DNA from 4 places in the Moritella sp. 5 genome. Region 4 is predicted to be linked to each of the others. Evidence: predicted binding sites of a transcription regulator. Region 4 holds the regulator's gene; each other region holds the start of a gene.

The links. Region 4 encodes sigma-54, which starts transcription at its own class of promoters, with help from an activator protein. Its sites were predicted from a motif close to GTTGGCACGNNNNTNGNNT; they were not measured.
Region 1: a site for sigma-54 is predicted at 1,686-1,704, ahead of HWV01_RS18560 (PEP-CTERM sorting domain-containing protein). Genes of this name have one in related genera too.
Region 2: a site for sigma-54 is predicted at 2,077-2,095, ahead of HWV01_RS15570 (flagella assembly protein FlgT). Genes of this name have one in related genera too.
Region 3: a site for sigma-54 is predicted at 2,524-2,542, ahead of HWV01_RS01615 (molybdopterin oxidoreductase family protein). Genes of this name have one in related genera too.

The regions. Positions count from the first base shown of each region.
Region 1 is NZ_CP056122.1:4,171,086-4,175,306, forward strand. Features, by position in the region: gene pepB (aminopeptidase PepB) at 1-668, opposite strand, end outside; gene HWV01_RS18560 (PEP-CTERM sorting domain-containing protein) at 938-1,648, opposite strand; gene HWV01_RS18565 (PEP-CTERM sorting domain-containing protein) at 2,136-2,837, opposite strand; gene iscX (Fe-S cluster assembly protein IscX) at 3,063-3,260, opposite strand; gene fdx (ISC system 2Fe-2S type ferredoxin) at 3,374-3,712, opposite strand; gene hscA (Fe-S protein assembly chaperone HscA) at 3,716-4,221, opposite strand, start outside.
Region 2 is NZ_CP056122.1:3,507,706-3,511,926, forward strand. Features, by position in the region: gene HWV01_RS15565 (alpha/beta hydrolase fold domain-containing protein) at 1-630, opposite strand, end outside; gene HWV01_RS15570 (flagella assembly protein FlgT) at 875-2,038, opposite strand; gene HWV01_RS15575 (hypothetical protein) at 2,248-2,517, shown strand; gene HWV01_RS15580 (FlgO family outer membrane protein) at 2,558-3,244, shown strand; gene HWV01_RS15585 (LPP20 family lipoprotein) at 3,254-3,712, shown strand; gene menA (1,4-dihydroxy-2-naphthoate octaprenyltransferase) at 3,809-4,221, opposite strand, start outside.
Region 3 is NZ_CP056122.1:349,165-353,385, reverse strand. Features, by position in the region: gene HWV01_RS01620 (DmsC/YnfH family molybdoenzyme membrane anchor subunit) at 1-230, opposite strand, end outside; gene HWV01_RS01615 (molybdopterin oxidoreductase family protein) at 267-2,456, opposite strand; gene cobA (uroporphyrinogen-III C-methyltransferase) at 2,854-3,672, shown strand; gene nirB (nitrite reductase large subunit NirB) at 3,684-4,221, shown strand, end outside.
Region 4 is NZ_CP056122.1:237,266-241,486, reverse strand. Features, by position in the region: gene lptA (lipopolysaccharide transport periplasmic protein LptA) at 1-68, shown strand, start outside; gene lptB (LPS export ABC transporter ATP-binding protein) at 84-809, shown strand; gene HWV01_RS01125 (RNA polymerase factor sigma-54) at 859-2,376, shown strand; gene hpf (ribosome hibernation promoting factor) at 2,408-2,695, shown strand; gene rapZ (RNase adapter RapZ) at 2,838-3,701, shown strand; gene mgtE (magnesium transporter) at 3,851-4,221, shown strand, end outside.

The sequences.
Region 1 (4,221 bases), 1.1 Mb from region 4:
ATATCACTCTTCATGGCCGCCATCGGTTCTGATGGTTTGATACTGTAACCGCCAGAGTCAAAGGTAATGCCCTTACCCACTAATGCTGTCGCCACAGGCGCATCAGCGTTACCCGTTGGATTGAAATCCAATTGCAGCATTGCAGGTGGATGTTGGCTGCCACGACCCACAGTATGAATCCCTGTAAAACCGTGTGTTAATAATTCTTCACCCGCAATAATCTTGTACGTAATCGATTCAGGTGCCAATTGTAATAATAAGTCTGCAGCACTTTGGGCTAACTTAATCGGATACATTTCTTCTGCATCGGTATTAATGGTTTTACGCACCCAATGACTGGCTTGTTGAAATGCAATGAAATCTTTCTTTTCAATACTGCTCGCTTGCTCTAAACCAAAACAAGCTTGCTGATTTTCTTTTGCTGTGTAATAACCTTGATCAAATGCAATACGTAATTCAGTATCCCATAATTCACCCTTTAAGGTCACTTTACCTATCCCTTGATTAGATAGTTTACGTGCCGCACGTTGTACTTGTAATGGGTAATCGGCACTATTATCACCGAGGTGAATAGAGGCGACACCAGCATCGAAGCTCACTAATGCATTATTACCCCAAAAATTTTCCGCGGGAGCAAGCGTTAGCTCAACGCTCATGAAATCCTTCATTAAATATCCTTAATATAGACACGATAATACGATTACTATAACAATACTTTTATGGTTTGTTTGGTTATGTATCATAAATATTTGTAAATCGTTTTATTATTCCGCCCATTAGAGGAGCTAGTTTAAAAGAATAAAGATTGTAGGTGGCAGTTATGGGGCTAGCTGTAACAGCGCTGGAAACGATCGATTCTCTACCTGAAAGATCCGTTGGTGGCTTAATTGCTTATTTCCTTAAACTAAAAAAGCTATCGCTTAACATAAATAAGAGATTAATCATTAGATTTATAAGTAGTTTTACGTCTAAGCATTAATGTTAACCCTAATAATCCAAATCCAAATAGCGTTAAACTAGCGGGTTCACTCACATTAATAGGGGGTGGTTCTGGATATACTTGTAATAAATCTTGCGCTCCATCGTTATGGTAGACCTCAACAATAACGTCATTTGTCCACGAATCTATAGAGTTAAGATAATCTGCCGCAAGGTCTACACCCGTATCGAATATTTGATATAAAATAAAGTCACCAGCACCTAGATCAAAACCATTTGTATTGTAGTCTTCATGCACAATTTCCCAAAGTGCAATCTGGAAGGCTGCAGCAGTGGTTGCATCTGAAATACCGGCATATTGGTTTGTATAGAGGCGGCCTATATATTCAGCCACTGCTGGCCCTGTTCCAAAAGGTTCGGGGTCCGTGGCTGGGTGGAGAGTGTAATCAGCCGTATCACCAAAACTAATTGGCTCATTCAACTCAATACAAAAAGCTAAAAAATCAGTTCCTGTCGTATTATTCGTGAAGTTAAACAACCCTGCAGATGAGAACCCCCCACCTCCCCCAACACCACTAAGAGAATATAGAACCCCCTCACTCCAACCATTTTCCCAAGAGTTTAAGGTTGCAGAAATTGTAGTCGCACTTACTTGGTTAGCCGATAAAATTAGGCTGAAGGTTAAAATTAATTTATGTATCAATTTCATATTTCAATTCCTATTATATATAAATACATACTCTCTAAAGCATTTGTCGTGCCATAAAAAAAACAACTTAAATACAACACGTTAAATGTAAAGAGGTAGTTTAAACATGATAGGTGTAAAAAAAATCAACACTTTAAAATAAATTTTTTTAATACTTATCCTTGTTTTTGACTTGCATAAATTCGCTATTAATATGAACGCGTTCCATCTCATGCGGCGAAGGATCTACTGTTCTGACATTAGTTGACTTAGATGAAAACGAGCTTGGTATGGGAGTAGTTCCACACATAGAGGAGCTAGTTTGAAAGAATAAAGATTGTAGATGGCAGTTATGGGGCTAGCTGTAACAGCGCTGGAAACGATCGGTTCTCTACCTGAAAGATCCGTTGGTGGCTTAATTGCTTATTTCCTTAAAACTAAAAAAACCATCGCTTAACATAATCAATTCAGAAAATAGGTTAATGGCGATGGCTAAACCAATCTGAGGTTAATCATTAGATTTATAAGTGATTTTGCGTCGAAGCATTGATGCTAACCCTAATAATCCAAATCCAAATAACGATAAACTGGCTGGTTCATTTACAGGAATAGGGGGCGGCTCTGGATATACTTGTAATAGATCTTGGATTCCAGCGTTACGATAGACATCAACAACAACGTTATTTGTCCACGAATCTAAGGAGTTAAGATAGCCTGCTGCAATATTTGCACCGCCAGGGAATGCTTGTACCAACTGAAAGTCACCAGTGTGTAAGTCGAAGCCATATGTATTGTAGTCTTCATGCACTATTTCCCAAAGTGCAATCTGGAAGGCTGCTGCTGTGCTTGCATCAGAAACACTGGCATATTTGTTTGTATAGAGGCGACCTATGTATTCAGCCACTTCAGCTCCTGTTCCAAAAGGTTCTGGGTCTGTGGCAGCGTAAATAGTAAAGTCTGCTGTATCACCGATATCAATTGGCTCATGGACCTCAAGACAAAAAGCTAAAAAGTCTGACTGTGTCGTATTATTGGTGAAATTAAATAATCCTGCCGATGAGTATCCATAACTACTTGGAGCAGTATATAGAACCCCCTCAGTCCAACCATTTTCCCAAGAGTTTAAGGTTGCAGAAATTGTAGTCGCACTTACTTGGTTAGCCGATAAAATTAGGCTGGAGGTTAAAATTAATTTAGGTATCAATTTCATATTTCAATTCCTATTAAGTTATGCCATCTGTGCATATTCTATATAAGCATTTACCGTGCCATAAAAAAAAGCATTTAAATACAATGCACTAAACTTGACGGGCAGTTGAAATATAACAATGTGTAAAAAAAATCAACGCTTCAAAATTAAAAAAAAGCCCATAATCAGCATATACTAATTATGGGCTTATTCTGTATTAACGATTACCTATTAACAATTAAATTGTTAATATTCATCAATCCAAGCAAGCATCACGGCTTCAAGTACTCTTTCACCACAATGATTAGGATCATCGGTAAAATCGTCCAACCCTAATATCATCCGACGCAAGTCTGTAAACCGGACTTGCTGTGGATCTTGCTCTGGATAATTTTCAGCTAATGTAATGGCAATCTCTGTACTATCCGACCACGCTAATGCCATAAAAACCTCCCTAAAAGATATGTGCAGCAACAAATAGGCTGCACTGTTACTTTCAGTTTAGTTTGCTTACGCTATTTATGTGTAGGGTAAAGACGCCTTAGCTGCACAATCAATTAATGGCTTTCAGATACCATGTTGATCGTGTATTTAGGGATCTCTACAACCAAATCTTCATCTTCTACGATCGCTTGGCAACCTAAGCGAGAGTCTGGTTCTAAACCCCATGCTTTATCTAACATGTCATCTTCAAGTTCATCACTTTCTTTTAATGAATCAAAGCCTTCACGTACAATCACATGACAAGTCGTACAGGCACATGATTTCTCACAAGCATGTTCAATGATGATTCTATTGCGAAGAGCAACATCAAGGATCGTTTCACCTTTCTCAACGTCTACAGATAGACCTTCCGGGCATAACTCTTCATGGGGTAAAAATATAACTTTTGGCATTTCTTAGACCTTATCTACCGACTGACCCTGCAACGCTTTACGGATTGATGCATCCATACGACGAGCAGCAAAATCTTGTGTTAATTTATCGACTGTTTCAATTTCTTTTTCAATCGCATCTCTGTCGCTACCTTGACGGATCTTATAAAGTACTTGGATCGCGTTTTCAATGGCTGTTTGCTCTACATCTGACAACAAGGCTTTACCGTCTTGTTGTAAGGCAACGATCAGGCTTTCCATTACACGATCCGCTTCTAGCTGCTGTTCAGCTAGCATGCGCGCAGTTACATCTTCTTTCGCATATGTCATTGAATCTTTAAGCATGTTAGCCACTTCATTATCACTTAATCCATACGACGGTTTAACTTGGATAGAAGCAGATACACCCGATGATTTTTCCATCGCGGATACACTTAACAACCCATCCGCATCAACTTGGAAGGTAACGCGAATATGCGCAGCACCCGCCGCCATTGGTGGAATACCTGTTAACGAGAAACGCGCTAATG
Region 2 (4,221 bases), 1.7 Mb from region 4:
TTGATGCTTTAGCCAGCCAATTAAGGATAATGTTAAATTCCCCCCAGCAGAATCTCCAGCCGCATAGATACGATGACATGCCTGTTCATTATTTGGGTTATTGGCGAGTAGCCATTGATACGCATAACGGCAATCATAGATCCCCTGCTCACGCTTACCATCAGGGATCATTGCATAATTCACAGCAAACACTGCAACACCAAGTTCACGTGCTAAACGCTCTGTAACCACCCGGTGACTCTTCGCACTGCCCACCGCAAAACCACCACCATGAATATAAAGTAAGCGCTTATTTACATCACTTTTTTTATTTATAATCCACTCACCCATAATGTTATGGCCTTGAAAACTGGTCGATACAGGGATGATCTGACAATCCAATTCAACATCACCTAAACGATCAATATTTTTTCGCAATGCATAAAGATATTTACTCGGTTTAATAAAATCGATTGGCTCTTGAATACTTGCGAGCAGCTCTAGCGCTTGAGGGTATTTATACGAAGGTGTCGGACGATAAAACGTCGCATTTAAATCCGCACTATCGTATTGACGAAGATCTTCGCCATACAAATTACGAATAAAAAGAAAAAGAACTAAAATAGTAATAGCAATAATCAAAAACCACATAATGATAGTATCCCGTGTTTGAACAACCACTAATCAAGCAATAAACTGGAATAAAAGCAATAGCAGTTTTATTTAAAAAAGTAATCAGGCCGTGTAAGAAATATAACAATAACACAAGATTAGCCTAAAAATATTAACGTTAATATAGCGCTATATCACAAACCCTACGATCAGCTACAGTCAAGCAAGCCAATAGCATTTACCTAAAGTGGTTGTAGACAAACAGTCACAACCACTAAATTAACTAGTTTAAAATCACCAAATCATCTATTTGTACATTGGCAGTCGGTTGTCTATCAACCGTCATCAAACTTGCTTGCTGATCATACAGTTTGGTTACTTCAACCTGGCTACTACTATTGGTTTCTTTTTTACGGCTGATACCAAACTGATCAACATAACTACCTGTGTGTTTTATCATAAATTGATCGCCTAATTTTAAGCCATTATTACGACCGATATTAATGTTCACTTCATTACCATCAACAGCAATAACACGCGCTTCCACCAATTTACATTGCAAACTTGCATCTAAATCAAACAATACATCGTCAATAATTAGTTGTAAAGATGCACCAAACTCAGAGCGCCAAAATTTTAACGTATTCGTATCCACAATACGGTGCTTAGCAAACTCCCACTTTGTCACTTTACTGTAGTTACGATCAAACAATAAATTGCCATTAAAACCATCAAAAACTTGTATATTTAGCCGGAAATTACGATCTGGTAAATCACCGGCAAATATCTTCGCGATACCATTCACAACGGGTTTAAATGTCGATAAGTCGGTAATCGAGCCCAAAATAATATATTGGCTATCTGCTGACTTACTAATTTGCTTAATTTCTTGTGCTGTTAAATTACCTCGCAGCGGCAAAGAGCTGCCGCTAAAACCAATGTTTTGATTAATAAATTCACGCGCATCAAATGTTTGACTATTTTTACGTAAACTTTGGTACAACAAACGACTGAAAGATTCGTTTATGTTATAGATACCACCATAACTGGCTTGTTCACGATGCCTAATACCAAAACGCAATAAAGACACAGATTTTTGATACCCTGCACTCAAGCATTTATTACGGTCTGCAACAATATCAGTGACAATTTGAACGCTGATTTTATCCAGCTTTACCGACTCACTTTTTAAGCGAATATCTCTCACTTCGCCATCCATACGGACCTGAAATCGATCAGATAATATTTTCCCACCATTAAAGCTTTGTAAGCTTGAAACCGATGCGCCAGCATATAACAGTGCTTGTTTCAATGCATTACGTACTGCTAACTCGCGAGCAATATCAACATCACCATCAATAATAATAGCCTCACCCTCAACCTCATACCATTCAGCATGTAGAGTGAAAGAACAACAAACCAATAATAGTAGGAGAACGTTTTTCATTTTTAATCGCATATGAATTCTGAATATGTCTATTTTAAAAGCAAAATTTGTACCAGATCAAATTTTTATAAAAATAAAACATTATCGAGGTTAATTTAATAGATAAAACGCTATTATAATTATAATAATAAATACCGAACCTACCTTGTTGGCAAGTAATTTGCTTATATTTATCTATAATCACGTATAGCGCAACTTTAGGAACAAATATGAAGCGTTTTTTACTACCGTCATTAGCGGTTGTGTTGACTTCAGCATGCACCGTGATAGAAGAACCTGGACATGTTTTATTAACGGGCGCGAATACCAAAGTACAGCCTGTCGTTATTAAACAGATTATTGTTCAACCTGTTTATCAGCCAAATGGCTATAATGCCAATATGGCACAAAGTGTGCTTACTAAAGAACAATACAATAATATATTCAGAAGTCCTTATACCTATCCTTACCGCCGAGACACCTCAACCAGCGGAAAATAACGGTTTAACGACAATAATTAAAAGCACTTAAGGAAGTCATATGAAAAAGGCAGTCATAGCTATCAGCCTAATTACCTTACTCAACGGTTGTGCATTAAAACAGCCACCGAGTACCCCTGACGAGGATAAAGAAACACCGCCTCATTCAACTTGGGGAGGTAATTCTTATGAGCCAAAATATCCAAGAAGTTTGTTACCAAACCAGCCGATAAACTACACCCAAGAGTTAAGTTTTATCATCCGTGGTTTAGCGGATCAATTGATCGTCAATGATTTGTCTATTATTCCCAATAATGAACCGATTGCCGTCACTTCTTTCGTCAACCTTGACGATCTGTCGACAACAAATTGGCTCGGACAATCGCTATCAGAATCCTTTATTCACGAATTAACCATTCGCCGTATTCCAGTGATTGACTATAAAACCACAGGTACTATCAGTGTGACTGGTCAGGGTGATTTTGTATTCACCCGTGATTGGAAAAAATTACGCGGTCAATTACCTGTATCACGCATCCTAACTGGCACGATGTCACGTAACAGTGAAGGTGTGATCGTTAATATGCGGGTCATTAATATGGAATCAGGTTTTGTTGAGTCAACAGCGCAAGGCATTATCCCTAACCATTTGGTAATTGGTGGTTCAAATAGTATGGGGCCACTCGAAGGCCGTGGTCGTTATATTTATCGTACTGGTTCAGCGCCTTCTGTTCGTATTACTAATTAAGGTTTATCAATGAAATATCTGCGTTTGCTTATGCTTGCAACTCTGGTTAGTTTAACCGGTTGTTCACTATTAGAAAAAGATACAGTTTATGATATCAAAGAACCAAAGTCCTTCCCTGTACTCAAAGCAGTTGGCTATGCTGCGTTGAGTTCTCAGCCAGGCAATAGTGAAAGTGAACGCATGCTTAATGCAATGCGTGCATCTAAATTAGATGCTTATCGAGAGTTAGCAGAGCAAGTCAGTGGCCAAGAAATTTATAGTGATACCAACTATAGATCGCGAACGCTGCAAGGCGAGAAAATAGAGGCATCAGTATCTGGTATCATCCGTGGTGCACGAGTGGTGCAAACTTACCCAATTAATGAAGATGTATACGCAACAGAACTAGAACTCGATTTTAAGCGCGTTTTTGAGTTATATAAGAATACATCGTCAATGCCAACTCGCGTGCAAAAAACACGCTATTAAGTACATACATATTTGAAGATAACCTAAAATAGAAAGACCGAGTTACATCTCAACTCGGTCTTTTTTTCACTCAATTAATAACCCATCTATTCTGCATTAACCAACGACCAAACCCGCCGAATACAATCCCCCCCACAATAATACCGTCATCGAGGTTTGCGCTAGCTGTAAATTTAATTGTTTGCCATTACGTTGATAAATCGCGATACACAATGCGAGTTGCACTGGCAATACTAAAATCATAATGAATACAGGGTAACTGTCCACAATCATTAATAACGAAGGTAATAGCATGGTTATACAATAAAGGTGCTTACTTGCTTTCACGCCCAAACGGGTTGCTAAGGTAAATTTTTTCGCGCGACGATCGGAAGTAATATCACGAATGTTATTCACCAGCATGATTGCGACAACGAGAAAGCCTATCTGACTAGCCGGAATGAAGACATCGATAGTCAGCACTTGAGCCTGCAGATAATAACTTCCGACAACGGCTAGCCAACCAAAAT
Region 3 (4,221 bases), 110 kb from region 4:
TCATTAATATTCATTGAACGACCAACAGGTAGTTTCCCTTCGGTACGTTCGATTAAGTCTATTTTTTTACCGTATGTATTAACATCAAATATTTCTACATCTGATAATTTTGCGTAATGTTGCTCACCAACACGTTGTTCAAAGATAGGCGTACCATCTTTAACAACCGGTTTTTCTGCTGCACCTATTTGATCAAGGCGGTCTCTAAACTGTTCTAATTTATCTAACATAATTTATCCCTCTTATGTTATCGCGTTGCGCTTAACTTAGTACGTACGTCGTTCGCGGTTCATTTTCGCCGCCAGTTTCTGGTCTACATGTTCAATACGAATTGAACTCTGCTTAAATGCAGGCTGACGAGAATGCGGATCAAGTAGACCTAACGACAAGCGATTAACACAATCATGGAAATGGAATGGAATAAATACCGCGTTTGGTGCGACGCGCTGCGTTAATTGCACCATGACCACCGCATCACCACGGCGCGAAGCCAAACGTACATAACTTTGATGCTTGATACCAAGCTTAGCTGCAGCGTCTGGATTCATTTCCATATACGGCGTTGGGCTATATTTGTTGAGATTACCCATTTTACCGGTACGCGTACGGGTATGAAAATGTTCAACCACACGGCCACTGTTTAACCAGAATGGGTATTCATCGCAGGGGTGTTCGTTATTATCAATCCAAGGCAGTGGAATAAGATTCGCTTTACCCGTAGGGGTTGGGAACACGCCATCACTATATAAACGCGGATTACCAGTATTACTTTCATCTCCTTCACGGAAGGGCCATTGAATACCACGCGCTTTTTCAATTTTTTCGTAAGTCATCCCTGAAATATCAAGGTTACGGCCAGCGCCTTTGGACAACGCTTTCATTTCTTCAAATGCTTCTTCAGTCGTCACAGGAAAAGTGATTTTTTGACCATTTTCAAAACGTTTAGATAATTCAGAGAAGATCCAAAAGTCAGATTTAGAGTTACCTTTTGGTGCTTGCACATTACTCACGCGGTTAACGCGGCGCTCGGTATTGGTGAATACCCCCTCTTTTTCTGCCCATACCGCAGCAGGTAAAAACATGTGCGCATATTGGATGGTTTCTACGTCTTGATACGCATCCTGCACCACTAAGAAATCTAGCTTCTCTAATGTTTTACGAATACGCGAGGTATTCGGCATCGACGTCATCGGGTTTGTCGCCACTAACCATAGGCCTTTAATTTGCCCTGTTTCAATAGCAGGGAAAATATCAGTTTGTGCTAAACCACGTTTTTTCGGAAAGAACTCTGGGTCAATGCCCCAAAATTCAGCAATATCGTTACGATCCTTTTCTTTCTCTAATGCGCGATAACCAGGTAAGCCTGAACAAGAAGACCATTCACGTGTGCCCATCGCATTACATTGACCAGTAATAGATAAGCTCGTGCCACCCGGTACACCGATATTACCTGTGATAAGCGATAACGAATTACAGCCGGTAATCGCATCACTACCATGAGTACTTTGGTTCAGTCCCATGGTCCAGATACTCATAGCACGCCCAGCCTTAGCAAATAAACGAGCTACATGACGAATAGTATCTTCATCAATACCACATATTTTAGCGGCTGATGTTGGGTCAAAATCTTCGACACATGCCCTTAGTTCTTCAATGCCATTCGTGTATTTTTCAATATAGTCTTTATCTTCTAGACCTTCTTTTAAGATCACGTGCATTAATGAATTTTGTAATACGATATCGGTACCAGGACTAATGGGTAAATGGATATCAGCAAACTGTGCAAGCATAGTGACACGAGGATCAACCACGATAAGCGGGAAGTTACGTTGTTCTTTGGCTTCTTTTAAACGCCAATAAATAACAGGGTGCTGCTCAGGCAGATTAGAACCCCAGGCAATAAGGCAATCGGTGTGCGAGAAATCATCGTAACAACCGGGAGGCCCATCCGAACCAAATGAACGTTTATAACCTGATACGGCCGAGGCCATACATAAGGTTGTATTACCATCGTAATTGTTCGTTCCGATACAGCCTCGCGCTAATTTACCTAACGTATAAAACTCTTCGGTTAACAACTGCCCAGTAGAAACAATCGCAAATGAATCTTTACCGTATTGCGCTTGAATCGCTTTAATTTTATCGCCCATGGTATCGAGCGCGCTATCCCAACTCGTTTCTTTATACTGATCATGAATGTGATCACGCACAAGCGGATTATTACCTCGGCCCGCCGCGTCAAATAATTCATGTTCAAAAATACCCTTAATACACAATTTACCTCTGTTGACGTCTGCGTCAGCAACGCCTCGACTCGCAACTGCATTCCCTTGCTTATTAATACCGATCTCGATAGAACAACCTGTAGAACAATATCCACAAGTTGTATATTTCCATTCTTTTACCTGCTTATCCGCAATACGAATAGGCTTTTGATCCTTGCGTCCGAAAATCATAAGACGTCTCCATTGAATTGCTCAACACATTGGTTATTGTTTTTATAGCTTTGTTATAAACATAGGTGAGCAATAACCAAGCCACCTTACTTTAATTCACCATAAAAAGGATGATGTTCTTCTTTAACTGCATAAACACAGAGATTTTCCTGTCATTTGCCCACACGTTCCACCATTTTAACGACATCTGTTCTCAACAACTTCAACTTAACTGCACCATGGCTGTGCGTGAATGAAAAAACTGGTGCAACATCACAGTACTTAATCATCTAAAATCCCTTATATAAAACAAGGTATAGAAACAAACCTTTAAATATCAATAACTAACCCTTAACTTACAGAGTTGGCACTGTCTTTGCGTTAGTGAGTACAGAGCAGTACTACAGGGATGTGAGTCATGACAGTTGAATTAATTACCAAAGCGCAATCAAAAAATAACAACACGCTAGGTCAAGTGGCATTAGTAGGAGCAGGTCCGGGGGATCCAGAGTTACTCACACTAAAAGCATTAAAAGCGATTGAAAATGCCGACCTGATCTTGTTTGATAACTTGGTTAGCCATGAAATTAGAGCCTTATTTCCAACCCACACCAACGCTATTTATGTGGGTAAGAAAAAAGCAGACCATTGTATTCCACAAGATCAGTTGAATTTATTCATGGTCGATAAAGCTAAACAAGGTCTGAATATTTGTCGCCTAAAAGGCGGTGATCCGTTTGTATTTGGCCGCGGTAGTGAAGAACAACTTGTGCTCCATGCCCACGATATAAAAACAATCGTCGTGCCCGGCGTAACAGCGGCATCAGGTTGTACCGCCTACGCAGGGATCCCGTTAACCCACAGAGGTTTATCAACAGGCTGTACCTTTATTACTGGACACCTAAAAAATGGCCAGCTAGACCTCAATTGGTCGCAACTTGCACACCTTGAACACACCTTAGTGTTCTATATGGGACTCGGTAAATTAGCTGAAATTTCAGCGCAACTTATCAGCCATGGTTTAGCCAGTGATACACCTGCAGCCTTGATAGAAAACGGCTCGACACCACAACAAAGAGAATTCGTTGGCACAGTAGCTACATTGCCAGCACTCGCGATTGAACACCAATTACAAAGCCCTAGCCTGATCGTGATCGGTAAAGTTGTCTCTCTTGCAGAGCAACTGAGTTGGAGAGATCTAGAGCAAGCGGCAAAAAATCAAGAATTAAGCGCATAACGGAGCATGTCATGAAAAGAATTATAGTTGTCGGTAACGGCATGGTAGGTCACCATTTCATTGACCAATTTATTCAACAAGAAAAGATGGGTGAAGTGCAAATCACCACATTTAGTGAAGAATCTCGCCTTGCTTATGATCGTGTTCAATTAAGTGCTTATTTCAGCGGTAAAACAGCTGATGACTTAATGATGACATCGCCAGAATACTATGACGACAATGGCGTTCAGTACTTTGTAAACGATAAAGTTGTTAGTATTGATAAAGCCGCTAAAACAGTAACAACAGCACAAGGCCGTGTCGAGAATTACGACAAATTAGTACTCGCGACAGGTTCATATCCGTTCGTGCCGCCAATTCCAGGTAAAGACCAAGACCATTGTCTTGTTTACCGTACAATTAACGATCTTGAAGACATCACAGCATCGGCAAAAGAAAGTAAAGTTGGTGTGGTTATCGGTGGTGGTCTACTAGGTCTTGAAGCTGCAAATGCAATCAAGCAATTAGGTTTAGAAACCCATGTTGTTGAATTCGCACCTCGCCTAATGG
Region 4 (4,221 bases):
AAAGCGGCAATCATGAATCCGATCGCGTGATCACTATTTTCACTCCTGAAGACAACAAAACTAATTAGAGTAGATGAATTCATATGGCACGTTTAAAAGTATCACACTTAGCAAAAAGTTATAACAAACGAAAAGTTGTGTCAGATGTGAGTCTCGAAGTTGAGTCAGGCCAAATTGTTGGTTTACTCGGGCCTAATGGCGCAGGTAAAACCACCACCTTTTATATGGTAGTTGGCTTGGTTAAACGAGATCATGGACAAATCTTCATTGATGACCAAGAATTAACACATGAGCCAATGCACATTCGTGCACAACAAGGTATTGGTTACTTACCCCAAGAAGCGTCTATTTTTCGTCGTTTATCGGTAACGAAAAATATCATGGCAATCTTAGAGTTACGAACTGAACTCACCCGTTTCGAACGTGAAGAAAAGTTAGAAGAATTATTAGAAGAGTTCCATATCACCCATATTCGCGATAGTTTAGGTATGAGCTTATCGGGTGGTGAGCGCCGCCGTGTTGAGATTGCTCGCGCGCTCGCGGCAGATCCAAAGTTTATTTTATTAGATGAACCTTTTGCTGGCGTTGATCCAATCTCGGTAGGTGATATTAAAAAAATTATTCAGCATCTGCGCGATCGTGGTTTAGGGGTATTAATTACCGACCATAACGTACGTGAAACACTCGATGTATGTGAACACTCTTATATTGTGAGCCATGGACACTTGATCGCATCTGGTACTTCTGAAGAGATTTTATCCAACGAAAAAGTAAAAGAAGTATACCTAGGTGATCAATTCCGACTATAGTTTGATATTGATACGTTACCGCATTTAAGGAAGAGAGAGTAGTCGTTAGATGAAGCCATCATTACAACTTCGTATGAGTCAATCTCTGGCAATGACGCCACAGTTACAACAAGCGATTCGATTATTACAATTATCGACCTTGGAGTTACAGCAAGAGATTCAAGAAGCATTAGACAGTAATCCGCTACTGGAACAAGAAGATCCCAACACAGCTCAACCAAACGATGCAGAAAGTAGTGATGGACATAATTCAGATAATAACGACACCGTTACCGATGCCAGCCAAATAGAAGTTAGTGATGCGCTAGCCAGTGAAGCCATGCCAGATGAATTACCTAATGACAGTAATTGGGATGATGTCTACACCCCTCAAATACAGACTCACAGCAGTGCGGGCAGCAGTATTGATGGTTTAGACCAAGTCTATCAAGGTGAGACCAGCGAAGGCTTATACGAGCATCTCATGTGGCAAATGGAATTAACCCCATTTTCTGACACCGATCGTGCTATTGCAGTTGCGATTATTGATGGCATTGATGATCATGGTTACCTTAATCAGACTTGTGAAGATATCCTGTCTAGCGTCAATAACGGTCACCAAGAACTTAGCGACAGCAGTAACGAAAATAGTGAAGAGCAAGTTGAATTAGACGAAATAGAAGCAGTATTAAAGCGTATTCAACATTTCGATCCCATCGGCGTTGCAGCGCGTTCATTACAAGAATGTTTATTGATCCAACTTCAGCATTTACCTAAAAACACACCTTGGTTAACAGAATGTCAGCAAATAATTCAGTCTCACATGGATTTATTAGGCAATCGCGACTACCGTCAATTAAGCCGTAAGACAAAATTAAAAGAACCACAGCTTAAAGAGATCATGCAATTAATTCAGAGTCTAGAACCCAGACCTGGCAATGTTATTGATCAGACTGAAGGGCTTTATGTAATTCCCGATGTTTTAGTAAAGAAAAAAAATAATCAGTGGGTAGTCGAGTTAAATCCTGACATTGTGCCAAGATTAAAAGTGAACAATGAATATTCAAACTTGTCGACAAGCAATCGTAATAGCAGCGATGGGCAGTTTATTCGAACGCATGTACAAGAAGCTAAATGGTTTATTAAAAGCTTAGATAGCCGTAATGAAACCTTACTAAAAGTAACGAAAAGTATTGTTCAACGACAAATTGATTTTTTTGAATATGGCGATGAAGCCATGAAACCTATGGTTTTAAATGATGTTGCCGAAGAAGTGGAAATGCACGAGTCAACCATTTCACGGGTAACAACGCAGAAGTTTATGCATACACCACGTGGTATTTTTGAACTTAAGTTTTTCTTTTCAAGCCATGTAAGTACTGACAATGGCGGAGAATGTTCATCAACTGCTATTCGAGCATTAATAAAAAAATTGGTCGCGGCAGAAAATGTCATTAAACCATTAAGTGACAGCAAGATTGCTGATTTACTTGCTGATCAAGGTATCAAAGTGGCTAGACGTACGATTGCAAAATATCGGGAGGCACTAAGTATACCACCGTCTAATCAGCGTAAAAGCCTATTATAAGGCTAATCCAACCTTCATAGGGGAGACATATATGCAAATTAATTTAACCGGTAGACATGTAAACATTACAGACTCACTGAAAGATTATGTTGATAGCAAGTTTTCCAAATTAGAACGGCATTTTGATCATATAAACAATATCCATGTGATTTTAAATGTCGAAAAATTACTTCAAATTGCAGAAGCAAAAATACATTTAAATGGGGGGGAGATCTTTGCCGTGCATGAACACAATGACATGTATGCCGCAATTGATGGCTTACTGGATAAGCTCGATCGCCAAGTGATTAAGCATAAAGAGAAGTTGATTCGTCATTAATTTTAATCTCGCCACAGATAACCTAAAGGAAAACCACTTTTTCCTTTAGGTATTAATGCTTCTGACATAATTAAAACATATCATATCCAAATCAATTGCGGGATAATGAACCCATTATTTTATATCGCTGTGAGGATAAAAGATGAAATTAATAATAGTCAGCGGCCAGTCAGGATCTGGTAAATCAATTGCATTACGCGTGCTTGAAGATCTAGGCTACTATTGCGTAGATAACCTACCAGTAAAATTACTACCACAACTGCTAAAAGCCTTAAATGACCAAACCGAAAAAGTGGCAGTGAGTATTGATGTCCGTAACTTACCGACAGAAAAAAAAGAATTAAACGACATAATTACAGAGTTAAGAACGAGCACCGATCTGACTAGTTTATTTCTTGATACTAACCAGTCAGTCCTTATCAAGCGTTATAGTGAAACCAGACGCCTTCATCCATTAACAAAAGATGAGCTATCTCTATCACAAGCGATTGAAATAGAAAAAAAACGATTAAGCCCTTTAGCGTTACTTGCTGATTTAAAAATCGATACTACTGAACTCAATATTCATGAACTCAGTGAACAGATTAAAGAACGTATTTTAGGAAAAAAAAACAACCAACTTGTCTTAGTATTTCAATCATTTGGTTTTAAACATGGTCTACCTATGGATGCCGATTATGTATTTGATGTCCGTTTTCTACCAAATCCCCATTGGATCCCAGAATTAAAACCTTACACAGGTCTTGATGAACCCGTCATTAAATACCTGAGCCAACAGCCTGATGTCATGAGCTTTTCACAACAGATTGAAAACTTACTCACGACTTGGTTGCCAATGTTAGAAAAAAATAACCGCAGTTATGTCACCGTTGCTATCGGTTGTACAGGCGGCCAACATCGCTCGGTATTCATTGCTGAACAATTAGCAAAGAGCTTTAAACTACAAAGTCGTGTAGTGCAAACTCGCCATCAAACCTTAGAAAAAAATAAACATAAAATTATCTAGGTACTCATTTGCAATGGCGTTAACGATCTATACAGTTAATTATTTTACTTTATTGTTAATGCTGATTATAAATACAGATTAAGCTAGAATTACGCAGCACCTGCAAGCAAGGTCTTGCAGAAGAAGAATAATAAGAATGGGGACGACATATGCCAGAAAAGATGGAGCATGACTGCACACACCTACGTTTAAGCGAAGTGAACGAAGCACTTGATAGTGGTATGTTCATTCACGTTAAACGAATGCTCTACCAAACGCCCCCTTGTGATATTGCGTTATTACTGGAATCATCGCCACCAGCAGGCCGTAAAGTACTGTGGCGTTTGACCGACTCTGAAATGCAAGGTGAAATCCTTGACGAACTTAATGAAGATGCCAAGACCAGTATTCTTAAACTGATGGATACGGAGTCCCTTGTCGCTGCGACAGAAGGGCTCGATACTGATGATTTAGCCAATATTCTCCGTAGCCTACCAGACAGTATCTATCAAGAAGTTATCACCCAAATGGATACCCAAGA